One region of the Lederbergia graminis genome, then DNA from elsewhere that is predicted to be linked to it. Evidence: predicted binding sites of a transcription regulator. Region 1 holds the regulator's gene; each other region holds the start of a gene.
The links. Region 1 encodes Rex, which represses fermentation and respiration genes when NADH is low (regulators of the CRP and FNR family bind a similar motif). Its sites were predicted from a motif close to TTGTGAAATATTTCACAA; they were not measured.

Region 1 (10,309 bases):
TTACCATATATGGAGATGCATATCCACGATCGAATTGCATACCTTCCACAACGTCTAGTTCAGTTGTGAAACCTTTTGATTCTTCAATTGTAATAACACCGTCATTACCAACGCGTTCCATTGCTTCAGCGATCAATTGACCTACTTCTTCATCACCAGAAGAAATTGCAGCAACTTGTGCGATTGATTCTTTATCTTCAATTTGTTTAGAAATTGCATGTAGCTCTTCTACTGCAGTAGCAACTGCTGTTTCGATACCTTTACGGATACCTACAGGGTTAGCTCCAGCTGTAACGTTTTTCAATCCTTCACGAATCATAGATTGAGCAAGTACAGTAGCAGTAGTTGTACCGTCACCAGCTACATCATTTGTTTTGCTTGCAACTTCAGAAACTAATTTAGCACCCATGTTTTCGAATGCATCTTCGAATTCGATTTCTTTTGCAATTGTAACACCATCATTTGTAATGAGTGGTGAACCAAATTTTTTCTCTAGTACAACGTTACGTCCTTTTGGTCCTAACGTTACTTTAACAGCATCTGCTAATTGATCTACTCCGCGTAATAATGCGCGACGTGCGTCTTCAGCGAATTTAATGTCTTTTGCCATTAATGATACCCTCCTCAAAATTTCTAAAGTAATGAATTATAAGCAATCAAAAGATTAGCCAATAATTGCTAATATGTCAGATTCGCGTAAAATTAAATATTCAGTACCTTGGTATTTCACTTCTGTACCAGCGTATTTAGAGAAAATAATTTTATCTCCTTCAGAAACTTCAAGTGCTACACGCTCGCCATTATCAAGAACTCGACCAGTTCCAACGGCAACTACTTTACCTTCCTGTGGCTTTTCCTTTGCAGTATCCGGAAGGACAATCCCGCTAGCAGTTTTTTCCTCTGATTCAACTAGCTCAATAACGACGCGATCACCTAATGGTTTTAACAAGTGAAACGACCTCCTTAAATAAATATGTAGATTATTTATTTTTTATTAGCACTCTCACTCATTGAGTGCTAACACAATTATTATAATAATAAAATTGATTTTAAAATGCAAGTATGATGCATAAAATTTTTTCTTTACTTCACCAATTAAATAATAATTACAAGCGTTTCCATTATACCTTGTACCTTCCCTTTTTTTCCAGTAAACAGTACCTTCTTTATCATAACCAATTTCTATATAAAAAGTCTTCTTTATTGAATGCTGAATTAATAATTAGTAGAATGGAAATTAGGCTTGCAGATTAATGTAGAATTTTTGCCTGAAGGGATTCAAATATGAATAAAAAATACCTATATATATTAATTACGTATATTGCGATGCAAATGTCTGCATTTATTGGAATGCCCCTCCTATTTTTTATTGGAACTGGAGTTTTTAATGTATCCATAGAAAGAATGGAGATACTTGCAACCGGGCTCTGGCTTATCTTTAGTTTTATTACTGGATTAGTCGTTGTCTTACTTATATTAAAACGTTCGAAACCATATAATAGAGTAGATAGAGTCGAACCGATGCCTATTGGACAATCAATCCTATGGGCAATCGGCGGAATCTTCCTAGCATTTTTCACTCAATATGTTGCCATTGTACTCGAACTTCAATTGGGGATTGATCCAGGCTCTGAAAATACGGAACAGATTATGAATTTAATCAGATTGTTTCCTCTAGCAGTATTAGTAAGTTCGATTATTGGTCCAATATTAGAAGAAATTGTTTTTCGGAAAGTCATTTTTGGATCACTCTATAATCGCTTTCCATTTTGGCTATCTGCACTATTAAGCTCCCTTACATTTGCGGTTGCTCATATGGATTTCACTCATATTTTAATTTACACAGCAATGGGGTTCACTTTTGCATTTTTATATGTTCACACGAAACGAATCATTGTGCCGATTATCTCACATGCAATGATGAATACCCTTGTTACGGTCGCTCAATTCTCGACATTGGATAACGCTATACATGTACAAGGCTGGATAAGGGGGTTATTATGGTGAGATCACCACTATCATCTGGGATTATTAACATTATTCTTGGCGTTCTTTTTACATACTTCGCCATTCAACAAGTAAAAATGAACGATTGGAATTTCTTCGTTTATATTTTACTACTAATTGCTACATTTGACTTTGGAGCAGGATTCCGATTAATCGCGATACACTTTAAGTTGAAAAACATGAAGAAGAACCAATAAAAAAAGCAGGTAGATTCAAATGATGAATCTTCCTGCTTTATTTTTGTATATTATTTTCAACCTCTAACTCTGCCGCTCTCGCCTTTCTATAGCCGATCCGCGATATCCAAATACTAATTTCATATAGTAAACATAAAGGGACGGTGACCATTAAATGAGAAATAACATCTGGCGGAGTAATAATCGCTGCAATGACTAGCAATACAAAATAGGCATACTTTCTAATCTTAGCTAAAAACATCGGCGTAATAATCCCTAGTCTAGTTAGAAAGAGAATGACAACCGGCAACTGAAAGAGCAATCCAAATGGAATCGTAATTTGAAAGAGAAATTGAAAGTATTCGTTAATTCCTATAGTTGATTGAATGCTCATTTCATTCGAAAGATCGAGCATAAATTTAATCAAAAATGGAAAGAGAACAAAATAAGAAAATGCCAAGCCCCCGAGAAAAAGAAGAACAGAAACAGGAATATAAGATAAAGTCACTCTTCGTTCCTTTTCCAGTAGACCAGGGCTGACGAATGACCATAGTTGATATAATACAACAGGAGATGTAATAATTAGTGCGATCACAAATGTCATATTCATATAAACTTTAAAAGGGTCTGTAACACGAAACGCATTCATTGTAAGTTCCTCAGCTACGTCCGCATTTTGGATAAAGTTTATAATCGGTTCTACGACGAGGAAGCCTACAATAACTGCTAACACGAAGAAAACGACTATCGTCATTAGCCGTTTTCTTAATTCTTCTATATGGTCAAGAAAAGTCATTTCTTTCTGATTCATAACTGTTCATCCTATCATTTGTCGGCGTCTTTTTTATTATCCTTTACTGGATCTACGTCATCTGCCAGACCTGCTGTTGCATTTTTAAATTCACGTAACGTTTTACCGGCAGCCTTGCCTAATTCCGGTAATTTTTTTGGGCCAAAAATCAGTAATGCTACAATAGCAATAATAACGACACTACCTGGACCGATAGCTCCTAATACCATTTGCGCCCACCTCCTTAATAGTTATAGTTTAACGGATTACATGTAATTTTGCTATTGACAATTTGCTTATTCTTGTGAACTTTCCGTGTCAGGATTCGGATAATTTTTCAAGAAATAGATAAGAGATTGTAGTTCTACTGCTAAATCGATGTGATGAACACGAACAGAAGGTGGTACAGATAATCTTGCTGGTGTAAAGTTAAGGATGCCTTTCACCTCAGTATCCTTCAAACGATCAGTAATTTGTTGTGCTGCATTGACCGGAACCGTTAAGATAACCGCAGTAATTTCTTCTTCGTTTAAACGTTGCTCTAATTCCTTCATATCATATACTGGTACATCACCGATATTAGTACCAATTTTCGATGGATCTACTTCAAATGCCATCGCTATTTTCGTACTGTTATTTTTAAGGAAATTATAGTTCAAAAACGCAGTACCTAAATTACCTACACCAATTAGCGCTACTTTCGTTATTTCATCTTGATCCAATGTTTTACTAAAAAATGATAGTAGATAGTTTACATTATACCCATAACCTTTTTTTCCAAGCGCACCAAAATAAGAAAAGTCTCTCCTAATCGTTGCAGAATCTACTTTTACAGCTTCACTTAGCTCTGCGGACGAAACACGCTGTTTTCCAGAAGCGTGGAGATTCTTGATAAACCTATAATATAATGGCAGCCGTTTTGCTGTCGCTTGTGGTATTTTCATTGTTTCTTCGCTCATCTTTTTACCTCCGCACAAATGCTAAATTATATCTCAACATCATTTCGTTTAAAATCCTTCCCTTTAGTTCCACCTGATTTTTCCAGGAGAAAGGTTGGACCAATAATCATTCCTTTATCTATTGCTTTACACATATCGTATACCGTTAAAGCCGCCGTAGAAACAGCTGTTAATGCTTCCATTTCTACTCCCGTATTTCCAATTGTCTTAACGGTAGCGAATATTTCTAGTTTCCACTTATTATGTGGTTGTTCTTTCCAGTTAAAAGAAATATCGATCCCCTTTAATGGAATTGGATGACACATAGGTATAATATCCCATGTTTTTTTAGCTGCCATAATTCCCGCTACTTGAGCGACAGCAAGTACATCCCCTTTTTTTATTTGGTTTGATTGTATATGTTCATATATAAGTTCATTTACTTCAATACTAGATTGCGCTTTTGCAATTCTAACCGTTTCGGGCTTATCACTTACATCCACCATTTTCGCCCGACCCTCTTCATTAAAATGTGTCAAATTACTCACGGACAGCCCCCCTTGTAATATCATACACTATTTTTTCCGACATGTCTTATTGTTCTCACTTTCCATGATTGAAGTTTGCAGCATATATACGGTAAACTAACTATGAAACTAGAGGTGAAATAATATGATGTTGTTACAAATTCAACAACTAACAAAATACTTTGGAGCAGAATTAATATTATCCAATATAAAACTTGAAATACAAACAAATGACCGCATTGCCCTAGTTGGGCGTAATGGTGCTGGTAAATCTACTTTATTAAAAATAATCGCAGGCCACCTTTCCTATGACTCTGGTCAGATAGTCAAGCCGAAAGATGTAACAATTGATTATTTAGCACAAAACACTGGACTTGAATCAAAATTATCTATTTGGGATGAAATGCTATCTGTTTTTGCGAAAGTAAGAGAAATGGAAAAAGAAATTCGCCAAATAGAGCTTGATCTAGCAACCGTAAGTGAAAGCGAAGCAGCAAAATTGCTACATGAATACGATAGACTCCAAGTGAAATTTAAAGAAATTGGAGGATATCAATACGAATCCGATATTCGCTCTGTATTACATGGTTTGCGCTTTTATGAAAAAGATTGTTCTACACTCATTTCTACTTTAAGTGGTGGGCAAAAAACGAGATTAGCATTGGCGAAACTTTTACTAACGAAACCTGATTTGTTAATACTGGACGAACCGACGAACCATTTAGATATTGAGACCCTTTCCTGGTTAGAGCAATATTTAGCAAATTATTCTGGTGCCGTATTAATCGTTTCACATGATCGCTATTTTCTCGATAAAGTAGTTACACAAGTGTATGAACTATCTAGAACGGAAATAAAGAAATTTCATGGTAACTACAGCAAATACTTAGACCAAAAAGCCGAATTGTATGAACGAGAAATGAAGCAATTTGAGAAACAACAAGAAGAAGTTGCGAAATTACAAGACTTCATTCAGCGAAATCTAGCACGTGCTTCCACAACGAAACGAGCGCAAAGTAGAAGAAAGCAGCTAGATAGGATGCAATTAATGGATCGACCAAAGGGTGGAGAGAAATCTGCTTCATTTTCATTTGATATTGAAAGACAAAGTGGAAATGATGTATTAAAAGTGCGGGATGCTTCGATTGGATATGATCATCAAGCGCTTGCCCAGCATATTGATTTTTCGATTTTTCGGCAAGATAGTATCGCGCTTGTCGGTCCAAACGGCGTTGGTAAATCCACTCTGTTAAAAACGATCATTAAGAAAATACAATTACTAGCAGGAAACATTGACTACGGTACGAATGTCTCGATTGGTTACTATGACCAGGAACAAGCAGAGCTTTCCTCTAATAAAACCGTTTTGCAAGAACTATGGGACCATTACCCATTAAAAGACGAAAAAGAAATTCGAACTGTGCTAGGAAATTTCCTATTTAGTGGCGATGATGTTTTAAAAATAGTATCCACTTTAAGTGGTGGAGAAAAAGCTCGGCTTGCACTTGCAATTTTAATGCTGGAAAAGTCCAATTTCCTCATTCTCGATGAACCTACAAACCATTTGGATTTAGATAGTAAAGAGATACTGGAAAATGCATTAGTAGATTATCCGGGTACGATTCTTTTTGTTTCACATGACCGTTATTTTATTAATAGAATTGCTACAAAAGTAATTGAGTTAACACCTGATGGCGCTGTTGAGTACCTAGGTGATTATGACTACTATGTACAGAAAAAGGCTGAAACACTGGAATTAGCAGCAATGGAATCAACGGAAAATGATACAAAGAAACAAGTAGAATCCACAAAAACAAGTTATCAACAAGATAAAGAAATGAAAAAGTTAGAAAGACAACGGAAACGACGCATCGAAGAAATTGAAGAAAAAATGAATGATTTAGAAGGAAAAATAGAAGAGCAAGAACAATTACTATGTCTACCTGAAATTTTTGAGGACCACGAAAAAGTTATTAACATTAACGATTCGATTGAATCTTTAAAAGATGAGGTTAATGAACTTCTCGAGGAATGGACAGAACTTGCTGAACTTCTTGATGCATAAATGGACAAGCACCCTTTTCAACAGGGTGCTTTCGTTTTCCACAAGCTTATACACATTATCAACAGCAATATACCTAGTTTCAGCAGACTTTTCCACATTATCCACATTTTTATCCCCAGTTATCCACAAAATGTGTGTGATTTTCAAGCCTATTATATAGGACTTTGGAAACGGTTATAAAAATTATGCACATTATTATCCACAGCACCAATGATAGAATGACAAAAAAACGCATGGAGTTAGAGTTTTCTCTATTCTCCATGCAAGTTTAATGCTATTTTTCAATATCTAGCCCCGGATTGGCATTCATATCCATTGCCCCGAGTTTACCTTGTTGATAAAGTATCGTACCTGCAGCTGCGATCATGGCTGCATTATCAGTACAAAGATGAAGTGGCGGAATCACTAATTCTACATCAGCAATTTGTGAAAATGCTGATTCCAATGCTGTTCGCAACCCTCTATTAGCCGCTACTCCACCAGCTAATAACACTTGTTTCACCTTATATTCTTTTACTGCACGAATTGTTTTTTCCACCAACACATCCACAACGCTAGCTTGGAAACTTGCAGCTAAATCTTCTGGGGATATCTTTTCCCCTCTTTGTTCTGCATTGTGGAGGGTGTTAATAACTGCCGACTTTAATCCACTAAAACTAAAATCATAGGATCCCTCTTCTAGCCATGCTCTTGGCAAATCAATGACAGCTGTTCCTTCATGTGCAAGTCGATCAATATGTGGTCCACCTGGATAAGGCAGCTGTAACGTCCGTGCCACTTTATCATATGCCTCTCCTGCTGCATCATCTAACGTTTCACCAATAACCTCAAAAGAGCCGTGTTCCTTCATATACACCAATTCTGTATGGCCCCCAGATACAACAAGGGAAAGCAACGGGAATTTCAACTCTGTAATTAAACGGTTCGCATAAATATGACCGGCAATATGATGGACACCAACGATTGGGATTTGTTTAGCAAATGCAAGTGCCTTCGCTGCATTCACACCTACAAGTAAAGCCCCAACTAAACCTGGGCCTTCTGTAACTGCGATCGCATCAATATCTTCATACGTTACATCTGCTTCCTTTAACGCTTCTTCGATGACAATTGTAATCTGCTCCACATGATGACGTGATGCCAGCTCTGGAACTACCCCACCAAATCTTTTATGACTCTCAATTTGCGATGCAACAACATTGGAGAGTATTTCTTTTCCATTTTTTACGACAGATGCTGCTGTTTCATCACAGCTTGTTTCAATGCCTAATATAATGATATTCTCACTCATAATTTCACCCACATTACGATGGCATCTTCAAAATTATCGGTATAATAATTTTTTCGAATACCACCTTCTTGAAACCCTAGTTTTTTATATAAAGACCGTGCGGGATGATTGCTCACTCGCACTTCCAACGTCATTGTATTCGCTCCTGAGGCCATCGCAAACATCATCATTTTTGACAGCAATGCCTCTCCTAACTTTCGTCCCCGATACTGTGGAAGAATCGCAATGTTGGTAATATGTGCTTCATCGATGACAAGCCAAACTCCACAATAACCAGCTACCTTACCATTACACTCTATTATTAAATATCTGGCAAAACGATTTCCAACTATGTCATTATAAAATGCCTCTGCTGGCCAAGGCACAGAAAACGACTGTTGCTCAATTTCTACAAGTGCTTGAATATCTCTCTCGGTTGCAAATCGAAAAGTAAGATCACATGTCTCTTGATCAATCATTTAGTTCGCCCCTGTTTCTCCAACCATTTTGCTTCTGCTTCCACAAGACGTATATAATTAGGAGTAAACGTGTGGATATCCTCACCTGGAAGTTCCATCCCAAGTAATCCTAATTCCCCTGGGCGAGGATTGTGTTCCCCTATTTTTGAAAAAATAGCCCTATCCTCTAGCTTAGACTGGAACGTGCTTTCGTGAATCTTTACATCGTTGCCTATAAATAATACAGGCTCTTCTAATTCATGCAACTGCTCCGCCCATTCTGTAGCAAGAATATTACGATCTTCCTTCACCATTTCCAAAGCCCCATCTACAAATCGGTATAAACCAGTGTAAATTAACCCTCTACGCGCATCAAATAAAGGCGAAATATAGCCGTTAAAATACCTCGGTGTGGCTGCTAACACCGCAAGACTAGATACTCCCACTAAAGGGATCCCTAAGCTCATCGCCAATGTTTTTGCAATGGTAACACCAATGCGTACCCCAGTATAAGAACCTGGCCCTTTCGCTACTACAATCTTTTCCAAATCGGCTGGTTTCATCTCACAGTCCACCATTAAACGTTCAATCGCTGGCATTACTCTTACACTGTGATTCTTTTTTATATTTGTAATATACTCTCCAATTACCTTTTCCTCGTTTACAAGTGAAATTCCTAAAGTATCATTGGAAGTATCAATCGCTAAGATTTTCATTTAATAACTCCTTACATAAAACTTCATACCGATCTCCATGAGGTTCTAATACTAACTTACGTTGATCATCACCTTCATGGTACAAACGAATTTCTAAATATTCATCAGGCAGCTGCTCTTTTATTAAATGCGCCCATTCCACCACTGTGACCCCATTACCATAAAAATATTCATCTATTCCTAAATCTTCAGAAGAATCCTCCACTCGATACACATCCATATGATAAAGTGGAAGCCTGCCTTCATACTCTTTAATGATGGTAAAGGTGGGACTGTTCACATTCCTCGTTATATCCAAACCTACAGCGATTCCTTTTGTAAAAGTGGTTTTTCCTGCTCCCAAGTCACCTTCTAATAAAAGCACATCCCCTTGTTGCAAAAGGCTGCCTAGTTTATTAGCAATAGCATATGTATGTTCTCGACTTTTTGAATGCAATTCATAACTATTCATGGGAACTCTCTCCCTCAATTATAATATCTATTAGTTTACATGATTAAAAAAAATTGAGCAAAAAAACAATAAAAAAAAACGAAATCCGATTTCGTTTTTGAAGTTACATTTATTATATTATGGCGGTCCGGACGGGACTCGAACCCGCGACCTCCTGCGTGACAGGCAGGCATTCTAACCAACTGAACTACCGGACCAATATTAAAATAAATTGCGGGAGCAGGATTTGAACCTGCGACCTTCGGGTTATGAGCCCGACGAGCTACCGGACTGCTCCATCCCGCGCCGTTTACTGCAACAGTATTATTATATTATCATTCATTAGAAAATGCAACTGATTTATTAAAAAATAAATGAAAATGTTTTTGGGGTTGGGGAAGTGGGTTGGGGGTGGGGTGGGGATTGGTTGGGAATTGGGGCTTGCGCTTGGGACTGGGGCTGTGGGATTTGAGGCTTAGGGCTTTCGCTTGGGACTGGGGGCTCCTCTTGGGATTTATTGCACCTCTTTGATTCCCTCCTGAAGAGATTTTTCTCCTTCTGGGAATCATATAGCGACTTTGATTCCCTTACTGAAGTGATTTTTCTCCTTTTGGGAATCATACAGTGGTTTTGATTCCCTTAATGAAGGAATCTTTCTCCTTTTGGGAATCATACAGCGGTTTTGATTCCCTTACTGAAGAGATCTTTCTCCTTTTGGGAATCATAGCACCTCTTTGATTCCCTTCTCGAAGGTTTTACTCTCCTTATGGGAATCATACAGTGGTTTTGATTCCCTTAATGAAGGAATCTTTCTCCTTTTGGGAATCATACAGCGACTTTGATTCCCTTACTGAAGTGATTTCTCTCCTTTGGGAATCATACAGCGACTTTGATTCCCTTACTGAAGTGATTTCTCTCCTTTGGGAATCATA
Region 2 (10,309 bases), on a different contig from region 1:
ACAATAGAATTTATCCCTGGACCAGTTGTGAAGGCAATGGACATGGGACATTTACTATATATTGATGAAATAAATATGGCAAAACCAGAAACACTGCCAATATTAAATAGTGTGTTAGATTATAGACGTATGGTGTTTAACCCTTTTACGGGTGAAGTTGTGAAAGCGAAAAAAAGCTTCGGTGTTATTGCGGCAATTAATGAAGGCTATGTAGGAACTGTGCCACTGAACGAAGCTTTGAAAAACCGCTTTGTCGTGATGGAGGTTCCTTATGTTCAAGGTGATGTACTGAAACATGTTCTCTTAAATGAGAGTAAATTACATGATCATCGCTTAATTGACAAATTTGTGATGCTTTCTGAGGATTTAATAACACAAGTGAAAAATGCACAAATTCCCGAAGAAGCTGCATCCATTCGAGCACTAATCGATACTTGTGATCTAGCTACCTATCTACCACCATTACGAGCGATTCAGCGTGGCATAATTGATAAATTGGAAGAAGAACGGGAGAAGGCAGCAATTATGAATATTGCTTCAACTTTGTTTGAGTAGGTGAAAAATATGTTGTATCGATTCATTAATTTTAATGATGAAAAAATTGATTCACTTTTATTAATGGAACTAGCTGATTTAACGAAAACACTTTCGAGAGATCCTGAGTTTGATACTGATTTTCGGGTCAATTCTTATATCGACCATCGCAATAAAAAGGTGTATGTTAGTCATTTTTGGACTCATCGTGAAGAACATATTATGCGTTCTGGCATGAAATCGGATGTTTATTTACGAGCATATGGAAATTTATATTATTCCAATGCAAGAGAACTATATAATTATGGGAATTGGTGTGAACAAACCAAAATACCTCGATTTGCAAAACAATTATGTATGTTAGCAGAAGATGTACGAATTGAAGAATTATGTAAACGAACTCGACCAGGTATGAAGAAAGATTTCCAGGTAAGGCGCGATATATATGAGAATCATTTTGAAAATCAGTTAAAAGTAAATGCAGATAAGAACTTTTTTTTAGATGCATTATTTAATCTGACTTATTTACTTATGAATTCTCAAAAACCTATATTTCAACTACCAGAAATACATGACGAAATAAATCCGTTATTACCATACTATAGAACTAAAATTGAACAACTAATGGAAGCAAATTCTACACAAGTAATTACTCAAATTAGTAAGGAAATCGTGGAATTCTTAGAAGAAGTAATTAATCGTGATATGGTAAATGAGTATTTTCACTTATTTATAGAAGATCCAGATAAAATTAGTGGAGATTATCGCGATTTAATGAGAAAAGATGAGCTCATCAATCAAGATATCGCTGATGAGAAGGCTGCTGGAGATGAGGAAGTTCACGGTGAGGAAATGAAAACATGGCATCGTGAGACTAGCTCACCTGGGAAGTCATTCTTACAATTTGATCTCGATCAAGGTACTCAGACAGATATTTTAGGAGACGAAGCACGTGAGGGAGAAGCTGGTGATCAAGCACTGGCAGTTATACAAGGATCTGCTCAAAAAACTTCGAATAAAGATTTTAGTCATTTAGAGGCATTAGAACATCAACATAATGAGAAAGAAAATAAAGGTGCACCATTTGGAAAAGAAAACAAATATGCGGAAGCAATTTTTATATCAAATATTATTACTAGTCCAGATAAGAAATCTGAATATCTTAAGTACAAGAATAAAGTAAACTTGTATCAAAAGAAATTAAAAAAGGCAATCGACCTTACATTAGAACATAAAAAGATCTTACCAAGAACACATTTGCAATTTGGAAAGTTAGATAGAAAACTTATTCGCATATTTACTGATGAAAATCCACGAATCTTTTATAAAAAAAATGAAAATTCGAATGAAATTGATGCTGTATTTAGCCTATTAGTGGATTGTTCTGCATCTATGGTGGATAAGATGGAGGAAACAAAGCGTGGAATAGTACTTTTTCATGAAGCATTAAAATCAGTAAAGGTACCACATGAAATCACTGGATTTTGGGAAGATGCTAACGACGTTACGGAAAAATACCAACCAAATTACTTTAAACGTGTCATTGACTTTTCCAGTTCCTTACATTATAAAACCGGACCAGAGATTATGTCGCTTGATGCAGAGGAAGATAACCGTGATGGTTTTGCTATCCGTGTTACAAGTAAACGATTATTAGAGCGACATGAAAAACAGAAATTTCTTATCGTTTTTTCAGATGGAGAACCTGCAGCATATGGCTATGATCAAAATGGAATTGTGGATACCCATGAGGCAGTTGTAGAGGCGAGAAAAAATGGGGTAGAGGTCTTTAATGTATTCCTATCAAATGAGGAAGTTCCTGAAGAACAGCGAAAAGTTTTTCAAAATATATATGGTGCCTATAGTTTGATTGTCCCATCTGTTGAAGCACTACCTGATTTATTATTTCCACTATTGAAAAGACTATTATTTAGATCAATACAGTAAAAAACGTTTCTCTCTAAGGGATATCCTATGAGAGAAACGTTTTATTGTTTTTCACCAACTACGGCCAGCTCCACCACCTCCGGCAGATCCACCTCCACCTGTACGAGGACCACCGCCTCCACCTCCGCCACCACGGCTTAAGATGATGGCAAGCATTCTAAATAATGAGAGGGTGAGGACTCCACCAAGAAATTTAAAATCGAGAATTATCAGACCAATAATAATGACTGCAATAATAATTGTTGTAAATAGGGAGGGACCTTCATTTTCGGGATTTGCTCCATATACATATCCTTCTGCATTAGCTTGCTTGTCAAGTTGATATTCTTCTGCAACCTCATTGAAAAGTTTTTTATAAGTATTGGTAAGAGCATGTGGGATATTCCCTTCATCTAATGAAGGAAGTGCATATGAATCGATAATTGAACCGACCTTACCATCAGGTAATCGACCTTCAAGACCATAACCCACCTCGATAAATATTTTTCTATCTTGTATCGAAAGTAGTAATAAGATACCGTTATTTTTATTTGCATCACCTAATCCATATTCGCGTAAGGCTTGAACGGCATATTGTTCAACTGGAATACCATCGAGCGAATCTACAGTTAACACTGCAATTTGTGCTCCTGTGTGATCATCTAAATATATGCCAAGTTCAATTAATTCTTGCTCCTCTGCGGTAGAGAGGACATTCGCAAAATCTTGAACATAAATATCACCGACCGGAGTGGGAATGGATGCAGCGCTTACGAATTGAATCGGAATAAATAAAAGGCAGAAAAGCGAAAAAAGGAGAAGAAGGGGAGACTTCCTCATTCATCTTCAACCCCTTCAAAATCTACCGATGGAGCCTCCTGTGCAGCGGCATCTGCTTTAAAATATTCTTTCTCTTCAAAGCCAAAAATACCAGCAACTAACCTTCCAGGGAATTGCTTTACTTTCTTATTAAATGTAGTTACTTCTTCGTTATAATCCATACGTGCTACTGCAAGACGATTTTCCGTACCAGCAAGCTCATCCATGAGTCGAGTAAACTGTTGATCTGCTTTTAAGTCAGGATAATTTTCAGATACTACAAGTAGTCTACTTAGCGCACTTGATAGTTCTGCGTCTGCATTTGCCTGCTCTTCCGGAGTAGTAGCTCCAATTAACCGTGATCTAGCTTCAGCTATATCAGTCATTATTTCCTCTTCGTGACTAGCATAGCCTTTAACTGTATTTACGAGATTTGGAATTAAATCCATTCTTCGCTGTAGTTGATTCTCAATTTGTGCATATTGTTTTTCTACGTTTTCTTCAGCATTCACAAATCCATTATAACTACCGATTGTCGGGATTAAAATAATTGCTAACACGACAACGATACCAATAATAGCTCCTAGTCCTTTTTTCATATCATTCACTCCTCACTTTAATTATTAATACTGTTTTAATAACAAAAAAGTTTCAAGTATTAAATGGAAAACTGTACGAGTTAATTCGTTCCTCCATCTGATTATGGTACAATATCGAATATTAATATGCAATTTTCCAAGATGATAGTGGAAACAGATAGGATGAGAAGACGTGATGGAAACATATCAAATATTTCAAGTAGTAGGTTTTTCTAATAGTGGAAAAACGACATTAATGGAGAAATTAATTAAAAAGGGCACTAAATTAGGGTATAAAGTTGGTACCGTGAAACATCACGGTCATGGTGGTAGTCCTGAAAAAATGAATTCAGAAAAAGATTCCGACATACATCACCGAGCAGGAGCACATATTTCTGCGGTTGAGGGGAATGGCCATATACATGTGGAAGTAAGTATTAATAATTGGGGTCTGTCTGAAATTTTAAAAGTCTATGAACGTTTTCCCTTAGACCTTGTGTTTATTGAAGGCTATAAACATGCTGTATATCCTAAAGTGGTTTTAATCCGTCACCAAGATGATGTTGTATTACTAGAAGAACTTGAAAATATTAAAGCAGTTATATCATGGATTCCGCTAGAACTCGAAGCCAAGTTTGATGTATATATGATTCAGGATTCTGATTTATTTGTCGAGGTTTTTTTTACAAGGATACTTTAAACAATGTCATTCCCTTGTTTTTGTATATAATAATAATGTAATTTCTCTACATGCGTAAGTAAATAATTAGCTAGAATTCCTATTGCGATACCTGATAATAAACCGATAAATGAAAGCACAGGAAGATATAGCAGAACTGTCCAAGTTTTGGCAATCCAACTAGCTACAACTAATTGACCAAAATTGTGTAAGATTGCTCCTGTAACACTAACACCAATAAGGCTTATTCGTGACGGACCTAGTTTTTTTACCATCCACATCCCGAAAAAACTAACAATCGCACCTGCACCACTATACATAAAAGTCGAAATAGTTCCCCCAAGCAAAGTTGCTAAGATTAAACGAATGATGACTACTTTACATGCATCCTTTGTAGTAAGTGTATATAAAGCGATACATGTAATAATATTTGCTAAACCTAATTTAGCCCCTGGTGCAATTGCAAAAGGGAAGGGGATAGCTCTTTCTATCAAACTAATAATGACAGCCTGTGCTGCTAGTAAAGCTATTAAGACAATGCGTTGGTTTTTACTCATTTTTTCGTCATCCAATCTACCGTGATTAAGAACTAATGATGGAATTGTCACTAGGTACTTCATCCATAGAAATCACTTCAATTACTAATTTATGAGGTAAACAAATGATGGTTTGACCTGGTTTGGAGATAGCGGGTGTCCTAACGCAAACTTGGTCATTACAAGTGGCACTTTTAATAAGTATATGTTCATCACGAACTTCTATCGTATTACGATCATTATCAGATGCATAGATATCAAATGTTTGGACTCCAGTATGACCCGTTAAAGTGACTTCCTTCAATATTTTATTATCTACTGAGATAACAGCAATTTGCATTGCATTATTTCCCGTTTTTTCACTTTGAATTTTAGAAAAGATAGCCAATGGTAAAAAAGCCATGAGTATAAGAACAAATATGATAATAAAATCCCAACGTTTAAACAACTTGAGAGACTCTAACAATTAAACCCCTCCAATAACATACATATCCTAATATGAAAAAGCGAAAGGTTACCCTGACGCTTTCTCATATGTTTTTTCATTACTTATCATGATAAATAGATCGTTCTTTTCCATACCAGCTAGTACTTAGTTTCTTTTGAAGATAAGGAATAACCCAATAATCTAAACCAATGAAACGGCCTGATCCATTCATTAATGCAATAGAAGCAGGTAGGGCCCATAGTTTATCCCAGCCTAACATAGCACATAATGTAAACATGATTAGAAACCCTGTACTTGCAAAGCTTGCTAACCAAGTGAAAAGACCAAATATGATAGCTATACCAATCCCTAGTTCAATAAATACCATCATTTTTTGCATAAACAGCGCTACTTCTGGAGTAGGGAGCATTATCTGCATAATCCATTCAAACCATCCTGGCATCTTACTTAAAATTGGAGTTGCCCAATCACCACTAGTCGCTGTTTCACTAGCGCCACTTGTTGTTGTTTGTAACCATTCGAATGGCATATTAACAGTAGTGCTTTTTAACCAAGAATCATCCCCAATTCCGTTGAAGAGTTTTGATAAGGTAGCAAAGCTGCTAGTAGCTTCTTTCCATGTTTCTTCTCCCCAAAGTTTTGCACCAGCTTCACTTAGCCAAAACCCACCAACCATAAGTCTTAACGGAAAACTCCAAAGTACATTTCCATATCTAGTGAGTGTATCTCGAAAGATATTGCGCTTATCTTTCGTTTGGAAGAATTCGTGTTTGATATATTGAACCATATAATAACCACTTCGAATTCCAAAGAAGTAATACAGATTAACCATGTGTTTCATAAAGTTTGCAAACCATCCACTTAGTCTAATTCCACTTAAATTGGCAACCCCATAGCGAGCACCGATAGAAACCATATTTCCATGATATTTCCCTTTATATGGAACCTTTTTACCGTTACTTATTTCAGCAATAACGTTTTTAGCAGCTGTCATGGCAGTTTGTTCAGCAGCTTCTACAATTTGTGGAGTAGGTTTTGCTGGTTCTTCTTCAAAATAAGCTAGATCACCAACGACATATACTCTTTCTAAGCCTTCAGCTTCCATAAACTCATTAACTTTTAAGCGACCTGCTCGACCAGTTGACATTCCATAATCCTTTGTATCTTGGTTTGCTTGAACACCAGCAGTCCATATGAGTGTATGGGTAGCTATTTCTTCGTTTGATTTTAGGAGAATGCTATCTTCTGTAACCTCTACAATTGGTGAATTCTTTAAAATTATTACACCATGTTTTTGTAAGTAAGTTTCTGCTTTTCCTGCACCTTTTCTATCAAGGGTATTCAAGATAGTAGGTGCTGCTTCAATCACATAAAGCATTATTTCATCTTCATCCAACTTGTTCTCTTTAGCAAGTCGATATTTCCATTCTACTAATTCACCAACCATTTCAATTCCGGTAAAACCAGAACCACATACAACAAACGTTAACATTGCTCTTCTAGTCTTTTCATCATGTATGGTCGCAGCTTGGCGAACTGTCGATTCTATATGATCTCGTAACCTAACAGCATCTTCAAAAGACCATAATGTAAAAGCATGTTCAGATACACCAGGTGTACCAAAGTCATTTGGTTCTCCACCCATCCCTAAGATTAAAAAATCAAACGGGTATGCTCCGTGTTCAGTCGTAACTAACTTATTATCATAATTGACATTTGTAACATTATCCGTAACTAATTTAACTTTGGTTCGTTTAAATAGGCGTCGTAAATCAAACTTGATTGCATCAGCTTCCACTCGATTTGCAGCAACTTCATGTAATTCAGTCATCATCGTGTGATAAGAATGGCGATCGATTAACGTGATGGAAACTGATTCATCACGTTTATACTGTTTTGCTAATTTCTTTGCAGCATGGACTCCAGCATAGCCGGCCCCAATAATGACAATATTATGAGTTGTCATTAAGAAATCACTCCTTCATAATAGTGGTTTGTGAAACGTTGAGCATAATGTAACGAATTTCGTTTGTGAAACTCTGAACATTCGACTACATTGTACATTCTTTCACAAAATCTGTCTATAAAAATTTAAATTACTTTTTTTATAGGCTCTGTTAAAGTTCATTGTTGTTAACAACTTAGTTGATTGTAGCGGATGTACACGAGACTCCTGCGGGAACAGCACGAGCCGAAGATCCACTTGGCAAAGTGGTTTTCTTTGCCAAGTTAGCTGAGGTCGTGCCCGCGGAAAGCGAGTGTACAGGAGCGAAAATCAACAACAGAGTTTAACAGAGCTTTTTTATAAAAAGAATAGACAGAATTAAATCTTGATGTTAAAATGTGGATGAATTAATGTGAAATATTTCACATAATAAAAACCCCTCTCTTTTTTTTAACTAAAATTGTGAAATGTTTCACAAAAATAATATGAAAAGGAAGGTAAGAAGATGAAGAAAGTACTTACAGCTGTAGCAAGTCTGTCACTTTTATTAGCGGCATGTGGAAGTGATTCAGTAGGAAATGTAAAAACAGAAGAGAGCAATAACAAAGGTGGTAGTGATCAAACAGTAGGAACTGTTATTGCAGGTTCACCTATTCAAGATGGAGTCTACAAACTACAAGAAGTTGATTTTGATGATAAAGGCTGGAAAGCTTCTATGGAGATTGTTGTAGAAAACGGAAAAATAATTGAATCTGATTACAATTATGAAAATGCAGATGGGATATTAAAAACAGAAGATGAAGGCTATCAAAAGTTAATGGAAGAAAAAGTGGGCATCGGACCTCAGCAGTATATACCAAAATTGAATAATTCATTGGTTTCAACGCAAAATGCCGATTCCGTTGACATAGTTTCAGGGGCAACCCATTCTGCAGAAACGTTTAAAAACTATGCTCAGCAACTAATACAAGCTGCACAAGCGGGTGATTCTGCGACAATTGAAATTGCGAATAACAAACCATTGCAAGATGGGAATTATTCATTAGAAGAAAAAAATATAGGTGCAACAGGGTGGAGAACTTTCCTCAAGATGACTGTAAACGAAGGAAAAATAGTCGCAACAGAATATGATTATGTGAATGAAGCAGCAGATTTAAAAACAAAGGATAATGAGTATCAACAAAATATGAAAGATAAGACTGGAGTAGGGCCGCAAGAGTTTGTACCGGAATTAAGTAATGCATTAATGGAAAAACAAAATGCCGAGGACATTGATGTTGTGGCTGGTGCAACCCACTCTAGTCATACGTTCAAAATGTATGCAGCACAATTGATAAATGCAGCACAAAAAGGTGATACAACACCAATTTTAATCGATAATTTTGTTTTTGAAAAATAACAGATTTTATTAGTGTGGAGAAAAGACTGTTTGAGTGCATATTCTAATAGTCTTTTCCCAACTTAAGGAGGTAGCGAATGTATAGGAAACTATTTATAGGCATTTGTATTTTAACGATCTCCTTAACCATGTATGGTTGCGGCAAGACAAATAGCGATGAACTACAAATAAACTCTTCACCTTACAAAAGAACAGAGTTTTTAATGGGTACAGTAGTAACCGTGAAAATATATGATGCAGACAAAGAAACAGTTTTAGATCGTATATTCCAAACAATTGAAACACTTGCGAATCAATTGACTAGTAATGATATAGATTCAGAGATTGCCAACATTAATCATTATGCAGGTGAGCAACCTGTGGAAGTTTCAGATTCAACATTGAAACTAATAGTGTCCGGTAAAGATTTTAGCGAGTCTGTAAACGGTTTATTTGATATAACGATTGGGCCGTTAACTTCTTTATGGAGTATCGGATTTCCTGATGCTCGTAAACCAGGTGAAGAGGAAATTGAGAAAGCTTTGTCCCTGATTGATTATAAGAAAATAGAGATAAATGAAATGGAACATAAAATATATTTGCAGGATAAGGGGATGCGTCTAGACTTAGGTGCAATTGCAAAAGGATTTATTACAGATGAAGTGAATAAATTGCTGGAAGAAGAACATGTGACGACTGCAATTATAGATTTAGGTGGAAATATATACGTTAAAGGCTTGGCTCCATCAGGAAAGCAATGGACTGTAGGTATTCAAGACCCTTACTCTCCAAGAGGGACTACAATCGGAAATATTCAAACAACGAATAAGTCAGTCGTGACATCTGGTATATATGAACGTTTTTTGGAAGTAGAAGGTGTGAAATATCATCATCTATTAAATCCAACTGATGGTTATCCATTTAATAACGAAATAGCAGGTGTCACAATCATTTCAGAGGAATCAATTGATGGAGATGCTCTTTCTACATCTGTTTTTGCAATGGGTTTAGAAGCTGGGATGGATTATATTGAGAGCGTTGCAGGGGTCGAAGCCATTTTTGTTAGTACTGATAAACAGGTATTTCTAACTACTGGCATAGCCAACTTCGAATTAACGAGTAATGCATACAGGATGGGAGAAATGGAATTGAAATAGGAGGCGAATCTGTAATGTCAATTCGTACTTTTTTTAAACTAGTTGAAATCCAAACAAAGCTAGCTAGTTTGTTTCCTTTTGCGGTGGGCTTATTATTTGTCATATATAAGTTCGGTGAGTTAAAACCATTAAATACAATTATTTTCTTTTGTTCTATGTTTATTTTCGATCTTACTACGACAGCTATAAATAACTATATGGATTATAAGAAAGCTTCTAGTAAAGAATATCGCAACGAGAAAAATATTATTGGAGTAAAAGATATATCAGAAAGACTAGTTCGCAATACGATCATTACATTGTTGGCGA
Region 3 (10,309 bases), on a different contig from region 1:
TACATTGATGGTTTCTACCCAACCGGAAGCCCAAGGAATAATCGTTAACACTTCAATGGCAACTGGTACACTTCCAAAGAATAATAGGACAAATACACCTGTTGCAAAGAATGCAAGAATAGGTAGGTGTTGACCACGGTGATTTTTACGCCAATTTGCTACGTTAATAAATGCACCAAATGCACACATCCACACCCCTAAAACAATAAATACAAGACCTACATAATATATCGGGGATGCAGCCATTGGTGGATAAAATGTGTATAACACACTTGCTTCATTCGTAATAATTGGAATGACTGCCAATACAAATCCTACGAGTTTCATACTAAAGCCAATCCAAGCCATCTTTCTTACTTTCGGAAGCAAACCACCTAACGTATGAGAAAGACCCGCATAGAAATACCCGATCGTAAAGAATGCTGTTAAGACTAACACTAATAATAATCCGTGCGCCGTAAGTACTTGATAATAATTAAGCCATGTTGGTAATTCCAGAAGTCCTGCGCGGTTCAAACCTTGAAGAAGTCCTAAAATCCCCCCAACTAGCAGGGCTGCAAATGCTACAAATAAGTATGATTTCGATAATCTTGCGTCCTCTGGATTAATCCCCAATGCTTTATTCGCCTTCTGTGTAAAAGTTTGTTTCATTGCTGTTTCCAACTTTACTCCCCTCCTTTATTTGACTGTTATCGTTGTACTCATCATTTGGTGACCAGCACCACAGTACTCATTACATAACACTAAATATTCACCTGGCTTATCAAACTTTTGCGTAATTTTCTGAATATACCCTGGCATCACCATCGCATTTACATTTGTTTCTGCTATCTGAAAGCCATGAACAACATCCTTTGACGTCAATGTAAAATGAACAGTGGAGCCTGCAGGTACCTCGATATTACCTGGATTAAAATTAAATACCTCTAATGTCATCACAACTTCGTATTCATTTTCACCAATTTGTGTAATGCCAGGATTATCAAATGGTGCCGTCTCATCCACTTTTTGTGGATCAATCGTTTCTTTATGACTCGGTGGTCCCATTCCTTCCACAAACGTTTGATAACCTGTTAATAACATGAACCCGATAATCATACCGAAGCTCAGGATTAACCATATCTCTTCTGCACGATGCATCTTCACTTAGATCCCCCCTATACTCTCGCCATATATAGGCCATAAATAATAAGATAAGTAATGAATATAACTGCCCCAACAACTCCTACGGAAAAAATCGTTCCCTTCACTGTAGTGGAGCTCTCATCTGCTTTAACATCCTTAACACGGTCAACTTTTGAATCTGCCATAAAAAAATCAACCTCCCTATTCGTAATCATCCTCATCTTAATTGATAAAGATTCTCACGAATGTGAGCCACGTCACAAAACGATATGTAAAAACAAAAAAAGCTATCCTCCTAAAAGAGAATAGCTTTTCCAAGCAACTAGAATATTGGCAATGTCACAATAATCATCATTAAAAAGAGAACAAATAAATAGTTAACAGAGTAAATGAAATTCCAATCAGCCCATCTTCGTTCATCTTTCATAAAAAATCCATAAACGCTGAGAATTATCCACATAACTGTTAACAATGTCGCAATGACAACAAATACAACTCCTAATTCATTTAGAAGCAAGAACGGAATTGGCAGTAAGCAAAGTATATAGGCGAAAGTATGACGCTTAGCGACATCGATGCCACGGACCACTGGTAGCATTGCTACTTTCGCCGCTTTGTATTCTTCAAATTTTCGTATCGCAATCACATACGTATGAGGCATTTGCCAAATAAATAATAGAATAAACAACACAATTGGCACTAGCTGAAAGGAAGATTCAATAGCTGCCCAACCAATCATTGGTGTTACTGCGCCGGAAACACTACCAATAATTGTATTGAACGTATATCTCCGTTTCGACCAGATGGTATATGGTACAACATATGTGAACCAACCTATAAAGGCATAAATCGTTGCTTCCATTGTCGTGAATAATAACATAATAAATCCAATAATAGTTAACACGATAGATAACGTTAAAACGGTTTTTAATGAAATATTCCCAGTAACAGTTGGCCGACTTTTTGTCCTATCCATTACTGTATCAATATCGACGTCATACCAGTTATTAAAAACAAGTGCTCCTGCGATTACTAATAAACTTCCTACAGTTGTTAATAAAAATAAATCTATATTTTCTACGAAAGATACTTCATTAAAATATAGTGCTAACCAAAACCCCGTAATGACAGGGAAAACATTAAATATTAATACGGGACCTTTAAATAGCAATTTCACATCTGAAAAAATAGTAGATTTTTGTTGAGTAACGGATAAAGTAGTTTTCATCACCCTATCCTCCTTTATAACATGCTATATAAATATCATAGTATATGAATCTATAAAAGTCATTGGAATCCAACGTTTCCCAGTCACTTCCTCTTCGTACTATTCAAACATTTTTCACAAATAGTGACGTTTATCACAAACTTCATTCTTATAACCCCTTACAATGATATTAATATTGTGATAAGGAAGCGATACGATGGAAGCCGGTTGTATGATCAACCCAAATAGTAATATTAGTGTGATGTGGAAAACAGTTTCTGAGGATTGTAATTTAGCTTGTGATTATTGTTATTACAGCACATGTGGTGGAAAACCAGGGAAACAGATTAAAAAAATAGATGTTAACGTATTAGAGAAATTTATAAAAGAATATATGGCTATTACTAGAGGAGTAGTTTCATTTGCTTGGCAAGGTGGCGAACCATTGCTTGCAGGCCTAAACTTTTTTGAAAACGTAGTTGCTCTCCAAGCAAAAAATGCACCCGCAAATACGATAATTAGTAATGGTTTGCAAACAAATGGAACATTGATTAATGATCGTTTTGCTGCGTTCTTTAAAAAATACAACTTTTTAATTGGCGTAAGTTTGGACGGCCCTAGAGAAATACATAATCTTCGTCGAGTATATTCTCACGGAAAAGGTAGTTTTGACCAAGTAATGAAAGGTATACAGCACTTACGAAACAATCGAGTGGAGTTTAACATCCTTACGGTCATTCATAAAGATAATGTTCATCGAGTCAAAGATTTATTCGAGTTTTATGAACAAGAAAACTTTGATTTCGTCCAGTTCATCCCTTGCATGGACTTTCATTCGCAGCGAATTGATCAGCCTGGTGTATACGAAATAACACCTAAACAATATGGAGATTTCCTCTGTGAGGCTTTTGATTACTGGTATAATGACGGGAATCCCAAAATGTCGATCCGTTTTTTTGATAATATGCTGAGTATATATGTCAATCGTGAAGCAGAGCTATGCACGCATAAAAAGTCGTGTGCAAAAACTCTTGTTTTAGAACAAAATGGAGATGCATTCCCTTGCGACTTCTATATTCACCCAGATTGGAAAATTGGTAATGTTGGTGAAGATGCACTTACCGATATTTTAAAACATCCACTCTATGATACATTCATGCAAATGAAGCCAAATCTACCAGAAAAGTGTCAAACATGTAAATGGATAAAGCTATGTCACGGTGGTTGTCCGCGTAATAGGCGCTGGAGTGATGATTTACAGCAATCAGATCCAGATTATTTCTGTGATAGCTTCCAGCAAGTTTATGAATATGCACATGAGCGCATGCTTCCTCTTGCCGAAAAGATTCGTAAAAACTTATTTACCCAAGGCTTGAGCTATATGTATAAAGGGCAACATCCTGCTAGAAATGACCAATGTGCATGTGGTAGTGGGAAGAAATACAAAAACTGCTGTATGAAAATTGGATTGTAACATGCATAAATAAAGGGGCGAACCTGATGAGATCGCCCCTTCACTTTTATCTTTTTCCTAAGAACGGCCACCAATTAGCCTTTCCTAGCACTTTAATTAATACGGGAACAAACAATGGGAGAATGATTAATGCATAAAATAACAAACCACTAAGCACTAATGTAGCAATTTGCAACATCGATAATACTCCGGATGGTAACATCGCTGCAAATGTACCTGCTAAAATGACGGCAGCACTCATGATTACCGTACCCATATTTTTCATTGCTAGCATGATACCTGTTTTAACATCTAACTCTTTATATTCTGAGAAACGATCCATTAAGAAGATTGAATAATCTACACCGAGCGCAATCAAAATAACAAAGCCAAAGAATGGTGTTGCCCAGTTAATACCAGGATAACCTAATATATTTACAAAGATTACTTCTGTTAAAGCAATCGAAGAATAATAGGTTAATAGTAAAGAAGCAATAATATACACTGGCATTACGAGTGAGCGTAATAAAATAATCAATATTAACACGATACCAATCATCATAAATGTTACTGTTTTCGTATAGTCAGAGTTTGACATCGCTTCTAAATCTCTGTTCATACTAGTAACTCCGCCAATACCAATATTAGCTTGTTCTAACTTCGTATCAATTGTAGCATCTTGAATGGTTTCTTCTATTTTATTAATCGTGTCCATTGCGGTGCGTGAGTATGGATTCTCATCCAATACGATATCTATCGTAGTCATTTTTCCATCCTCTGATAGATACACATCAAAAGCTTGCTGGAAATCTTCATTTGTCATAAGCTCATCTGGAATATAAACGGCAGACTGTTGTAAATTCGTATTATTAGCTAAATCTGTTAAATACGTCTCTGCTTCTCCAAATCCTTCTTCAATTTGTCCAAGCCCTTCGCTGCTTTGTTCAAGTCCAGTACTTAGTAGCTCTAGCTGATTTTCCATATCTCCAAAGCCGGTTTGCAATTGTTCTTGACCTTTTGCAATTTCACCTAGACCTGTTTTAATTGCAGGAATTTGTTCTACGACCTGTCCTTGACCTGAAGCAGCCTGGTTTAACCCAGATTCTAATTCAGAAAGACCTGAAACAATATTATCCAAGCCTTTCGAAAATTCTTCTAAACCACTAACGATTTTAGCCAAATTTTCATTTGCTTTTTCTAATCCAGCATTTACTTTTTCCAATTCTTTATTTAATGCATCCACTGTTCCGTATGCAATTCCAACTTTTTCAGACGCGCTCTTTATTATTTCTTGAATTTCAACAAAATTTGGATCAGTAGCTATTTCTGGATGGTTTTGAACTAACTTTGTCATTGGTTCTTCCAATGACTGCAACTGTCCTAATGCTCCTTCAAGTGTCGTTGGAACCTTTTTATATTCCTCGATCAATTGTGTTAACCCCAGTTGGGCTCCTTTATAACCTTCTAGGAGTTGCTCAGTCCCAGTTTTTAATTCTTCTGCAGATTTACTCGCAGTAGCAGCACCTTTTTTCAACTCAGCAGTTCCTGTTGCACTACTTTCAATTCCAGTTTTAATCGTACTTAATGCTGTTTGTAACTCTCCGATTCCAGATTGGATTTCGATTGTCCCTGAATAAAGCTCCTCGATACCAGATGTCGCTTCTTCCATTTCTGGTTTTGATTCCTGCAATGATGTTGCTGCTTCTTGGAGACCTGCTTTAATTTGTGAAATACCGTCCGTTCCTTCACTTATTCCTTTACCAAGCTCGTTCGCCAAGTTATTCACATATATTTCATCTAACTTATCCCCAGTAGGTCTTGTTAAACTACGAATTTTATCTACATGTTCAATTTTATCTAATTCGTTACCAATTGATTCAATTAATGCTAAATACTCTTTTGTCTTCATGGAATCATCATTTTCCAAGACTACTTGGATTGGCATAATTTCACCTGGGCCAAAACTATCTGCAACAATATTAAATCCTTTTACAGAATCATATTCTTCCCCAATCTCATCTAATGAGTTGAAGGAAAGCTCGCCATCATAACTTACAAGTAAAGGTACAGTAAAAATGGCTACAATTCCAAGTGCAATTAGTGGTCTTGTAATTGCTAAATTTCCCATCCAACCCCATAGCTTACTCTCTGAATGAGAAATATTCTTTTTCACTGGCCAGAATAAGCCTCTTTTCAACGTAGCCATGAATAAAGGTACAATCGTAAATAACGCAAGAATAAGAACAAATACTCCTACGGCAACGCCAACTGCAGATTGATACAGTTTAAAAGATGCAAATCCGATAGAAGCAAATCCTATCATAACTGCAATCGCACTAAATATTACGGTCTTTCCTGCACTTCTATATGTTGCAATAATAGCCTCTGGAATATCTTTCCCATCTGTTAATTCCTCTTTATAGCGGCTTAATAATAAAATACAATAATCCGTCCCAATTCCAAATAAAACGGCGACTAGGAATGTTTGCGTGAAAGTAGATACTGGGAAATTCACACCATCTACTAGGAACGCAACAATTGCCTGGCTGACTAAGTATGTTACTCCAACTGTCAATAATGGAATAAATGGAGCAACAAAAGAACGAAATACAAGAACTAATACAACCATGATAAATATAACGGTAATTATTTCTGTTTTCTTTAATCCTTTTTCAGAACTTACAATTACATCTTCAGAGATTAAGCCATCTCCCGTCATATACGTATCAACTTGTTGTGTCTCAATTGCCTTATCCAATGTTTCCCGTACTTCTCCAATTGTTTTATCGGTCATATTCACATTGAGTAATGCAATAATTGTGTTACCTTCTTTTGAAACGAGCTGGTCCCGTAATGCTTCATCTTGGAAATGTGTCGTAATTCCACTAATCCCTAATTGATCCTTATTGTCTTCTAAATGCTCCACTGTTGCTTTGATATTAAGCTCTTGGCCTTCCGAAAATTTCTCTTTATCATGAAAAACAACAATAAAGGATTGTGTTCCTTTTTCTTGAGTGGAATGCTCCTCGATAATATCGGATGCAATAACAGATGGATATCCGTCTGCGACCGAAAGCTGCCCCTTTTCCCGAATTAAATCCGCCATATTAGGTGAATTTATTAATAAAAGCACTGCTGCTATGATCCATACAGCTAAAAACGCCCATCTGTATTTTAAAATAAACTTCATTTTCTATCCCCCTCATAGTTTTCAATGTAATCTGCTATTTTCTCATATACATTTAGAAAACTTTCCATTTCATCTTTTGGTATCTCTTTTAAAATATCTTCCATAAATTCATCAATTTTCGTTGCAAGAGATTCGTATAGTTCCTTCCCAGTAGGTGATAGATGTAGATACACGTTTCTACGATCATCTTCATCCCTCACCCGCTCAACGAGTCCCTTTTTCACCAGTTTCTCGACTTTTGCTGTTATCGCACTTTTGTGGACCAAAAGTTGTTCCGCAAGCTCTGAAGCTCTCATCGAACGATTTTGGTATAAGATACGAACGAGAGAAAACTGCTCCAGTGATAACTCCTCCATTAATTGATCTGACATTAAGGCAGAAATGTTTCTCGAACCATAAAGAAATATACTTATATATCGATCAAATATGTACTGTATTTGTTGTTTGTCCATATTAGTTCACCCCATCAATAGTTTACCCTATAAACTATAATACAAATGATGATAACTCGTCAACGAAAAAAACAACTCCCAGTAATGGAAGTTGTTTTTTATCCGTTAATCATCGGCATTATATAGCTAATGATGAACCACATGATGGCGAAAAAGATAATTAAATATGCGGCATATTTAATAAATGTAGATGCCACTTTACTTGAATCGGACTTCTTTTCTACTTTTTCAATTTCTTCACGGTTGTCCACTTTTTTCACATCCCTTAATAAGAGTGTTATAAGTGAACTACCCGATTTATTCTAAAATAAAACATGTTCTAAAATGCAATTAATTTTTCTTCTGGGTCTGTCCGTTTTCGAACTTTCTTTTCTACGATTTCCTTATCAAAATAGCCGATATTTAAAACCCCGACAATTTTCTCCCCAGGGACTACACCTAAAGCGTTGCGGAATTTCGGATCATATATATGATTAGGTGTTTTCCACGCCATCCCTAGCCCTATTTCCCACGCGAGTAATTGCAGATTTTGTAGCATACAGCTCGTAGCAGCTAAATCCTCTTCCCATACTTTTTGGCGCGGATCTTCATTCATAATGATAACCAGAAATGCTGGTACATCGACGAATTTAGCTCTAACAATGTCATGCCTACTTTTCTCATGGCATTGTAAAATAGCTTCTATAAATGGTTCTTTACGATCATTTGCAATAAAGATAAAACGCCATGGTTCCCGTATTCCATGTGTTGGAGCCCACACAGCATCCTTTAACAAGGAAAGGACCAGTTCTTGACTCACTTCCTTATCAATATACCCCGATTTTACTGTTGTTCTTTCACGTATTAATTCTGCCACTCTATTTGTTGTAATCATGGTTACCTCCGAAAATGATAATCATTTTCATTTATAATACCATGAAACCGTTTTTATGCAAAATTTCAATTTACTGATAGATGATCGGTTTTTTCTCAGGCTGTTGATCTGTAAAAGTATAAGCATCGATAATGCGCTTTGTAACTTCTTCTACATTTTCTGCATTGCTATGGATGGTTGCGATTGGTTCATCTTTATTTACAGCATCTCCCACCTTTTTATGTAATACAACGCCTACACTTAAATCGATGGTAGATTCCTTTGTTGCACGACCTGCACCTAGGAGCATTGCCGCTGTACCTACTTCATCCGCAATTATCTCTGATACATATCCGTTGCTTGGTGCCGGAACTGGTATTTGATATTTTGCTGTTGGTAACTTCGTCATATCATCTATCACAGACGCATCTCCACCTTGAGCAGCTAAGAATTCTTTAAATTTACTTAAGGCGGTCCCATCCTTCATTGTCTGTAGTAGCATCGTCCGTGCTTCTTCCTCTGTTTTTGCTTTTTCAGCAAGTAATACCATTTTACTTCCTAAAACAAGGCAAAGTTCTTGTAAATCATCTGGCCCATTTCCTTGTAATGTTGCAATCGCCTCTTTCACTTCTAATGCATTCCCAATCGCAAAGCCAAGTGGTTGGTTCATATCTGATATAACAGCTAATGTATTTCGGCCTACTTGATTACCAATTTCCACCATTGCATCTGCCAACTTACGAGCATCATCTATATTCTTCATAAATGCTCCTGCACCAACTTTTACATCAAGTACGATTGCATCCGCACCGGAAGCCATTTTTTTGCTCATAATGGAGCTAGCAATAAGTGGTATCGAATTTACAGTTGCGGTTACATCTCTTAAACTGTACATCTTTTTATCTGCAGGTGTTAAATTTCCCGATTGGCCAATTACCGCAACTTGGTTACGATTAACGAGTTCTATAAATTGCTCTTCTGTAATTTCCACATGAAATCCAGGTACAGATTCTAATTTATCTAGCGTTCCACCTGTATGACCAAGTCCACGACCTGACATTTTAGCTACTGGTACTCCTACTGCTGCAACTAGAGGTGCTAATACAAGTGTAGTCGTATCACCTACACCACCAGTTGAATGTTTATCTACTTTAATACCGTGGATATTTGCTAAATCGATTTGGTCTCCAGAATCGAGCATTGCCAGAGTCAATTCTGCTGTTTCTTCTGCTGTCATTCCCTGAAAGTAAACCGCCATTAAAAAAGCCGACATTTGATAATCTGGTAACGTATCATTCGTATATCCATCTACGACAAAACGAATTTCCTCCTTTGTCAGCTGCTGTCCATCTCTTTTCTTCTCAATAATATCAACCATTCGCATACAAAAATCACTCCTTTTACTACAACTATCTTCTTAGCATCATTATTCATTTTTCAGATTAGAATGTCAAAATCTTTAGAAAAACTTTACGTCTTAACATTCTATTTAATTATTGTGGCATTTCACATCCAAAATAATACTTTACATTCGAGATATCCTAAACTATAATAAACACAGCAACTTACTTTTTGTAAGACAATAATTAATTGGAGGTAATAAGAATGGGATTATCTAAATGGAAAGTTGATGGCGCTCATAGCGAAGTTGGTTTCTCTGTAAAGCATATGATGGTTTCAAAAGTAAAAGGTACATTTGATCAATTTACTGCAGAAATAGAAGCAACTCCAACTGATTTAACAACTGCAAGCATTCAATTTACAATTGATGTAGCAAGTATCAATACACGTAACAATGATCGAGACAACCACTTGCGTTCAGCAGATTTCTTTGATGTAGAGCAATACCCAAACCTCACATTTACGACTACTAAAATCGAAAAAACGGATGAAGATGAATATAAAGTAACTGGAGATGTTTCCCTACATGGAGTTACAAAGCAAGAAACATTCAATGTTACATTTGAAGGTTTAGCAAAAGACCCTATGAGTGGTGCAGAAAAAGCCGGATTCAGTGCAGAAGGTAAAA

Region 2: a site for Rex is predicted at 7,926-7,943, ahead of pplA (extracellular electron transfer flavoprotein PplA). Genes of this name have one in related genera too.
Region 3: a site for Rex is predicted at 2,475-2,492, ahead of ACFPM4_RS11950 (anaerobic sulfatase maturase). Genes of this name have one in related genera too.

Annotation. Positions count from the first base shown of each region.
Region 1 covers NZ_JBHSMC010000003.1:709-11,017, reverse strand. Annotated here, with positions in the region: gene groL (chaperonin GroEL) at 1-610, opposite strand, end outside; gene groES (co-chaperone GroES) at 665-949, opposite strand; gene ACFPM4_RS04570 (CPBP family intramembrane glutamic endopeptidase) at 1,285-2,007, shown strand; gene ACFPM4_RS04565 (YdiK family protein) at 2,001-2,204, shown strand; gene tatC (twin-arginine translocase subunit TatC) at 2,242-2,994, opposite strand; gene ACFPM4_RS04555 (twin-arginine translocase TatA/TatE family subunit) at 3,009-3,203, opposite strand; gene ACFPM4_RS04550 (redox-sensing transcriptional repressor Rex) at 3,270-3,932, opposite strand; gene moaC (cyclic pyranopterin monophosphate synthase MoaC) at 3,959-4,459, opposite strand; gene ACFPM4_RS04540 (ABC-F family ATP-binding cassette domain-containing protein) at 4,584-6,503, shown strand; gene tsaD (tRNA (adenosine(37)-N6)-threonylcarbamoyltransferase complex transferase subunit TsaD) at 6,778-7,794, opposite strand; gene rimI (ribosomal protein S18-alanine N-acetyltransferase) at 7,791-8,252, opposite strand; gene tsaB (tRNA (adenosine(37)-N6)-threonylcarbamoyltransferase complex dimerization subunit type 1 TsaB) at 8,249-8,947, opposite strand; gene tsaE (tRNA (adenosine(37)-N6)-threonylcarbamoyltransferase complex ATPase subunit type 1 TsaE) at 8,928-9,398, opposite strand; tRNA gene ACFPM4_RS04515 (tRNA-Asp) at 9,519-9,595, opposite strand; tRNA gene ACFPM4_RS04510 (tRNA-Met) at 9,610-9,683, opposite strand.
Region 2 covers NZ_JBHSMC010000001.1:248,982-259,290, forward strand. Annotated here, with positions in the region: gene ACFPM4_RS01340 (ATP-binding protein) at 1-555, shown strand, start outside; gene ACFPM4_RS01345 (vWA domain-containing protein) at 565-2,481, shown strand; gene ACFPM4_RS01350 (TPM domain-containing protein) at 2,533-3,300, opposite strand; gene ACFPM4_RS01355 (LemA family protein) at 3,297-3,878, opposite strand; partial or broken gene ACFPM4_RS01360 (molybdopterin-guanine dinucleotide biosynthesis protein B) at 4,114-4,419, shown strand; gene ACFPM4_RS01365 (Gx transporter family protein) at 4,554-5,093, opposite strand; gene ACFPM4_RS01370 (NusG domain II-containing protein) at 5,119-5,538, opposite strand; gene ACFPM4_RS01375 (FAD-dependent oxidoreductase) at 5,618-7,486, opposite strand; gene pplA (extracellular electron transfer flavoprotein PplA) at 7,971-8,864, shown strand; gene ACFPM4_RS01385 (FAD:protein FMN transferase) at 8,942-10,000, shown strand; gene menA (1,4-dihydroxy-2-naphthoate polyprenyltransferase) at 10,015-10,309, shown strand, end outside.
Region 3 covers NZ_JBHSMC010000014.1:369,395-379,703, reverse strand. Annotated here, with positions in the region: gene ACFPM4_RS11970 (cbb3-type cytochrome c oxidase subunit I) at 1-651, opposite strand, end outside; gene ACFPM4_RS11965 (cytochrome c oxidase subunit II) at 679-1,140, opposite strand; gene ACFPM4_RS11960 (cytochrome c oxidase subunit 2A) at 1,158-1,310, opposite strand; gene cyoE (heme o synthase) at 1,448-2,353, opposite strand; gene ACFPM4_RS11950 (anaerobic sulfatase maturase) at 2,550-3,806, shown strand; gene ACFPM4_RS11945 (MMPL family transporter) at 3,853-6,975, opposite strand; gene ACFPM4_RS11940 (MarR family winged helix-turn-helix transcriptional regulator) at 6,972-7,427, opposite strand; gene ACFPM4_RS11935 (hypothetical protein) at 7,526-7,678, opposite strand; gene ACFPM4_RS11930 (nitroreductase family protein) at 7,747-8,301, opposite strand; gene ACFPM4_RS11925 (pyrimidine-nucleoside phosphorylase) at 8,372-9,664, opposite strand; gene ACFPM4_RS11920 (YceI family protein) at 9,886-10,309, shown strand, end outside.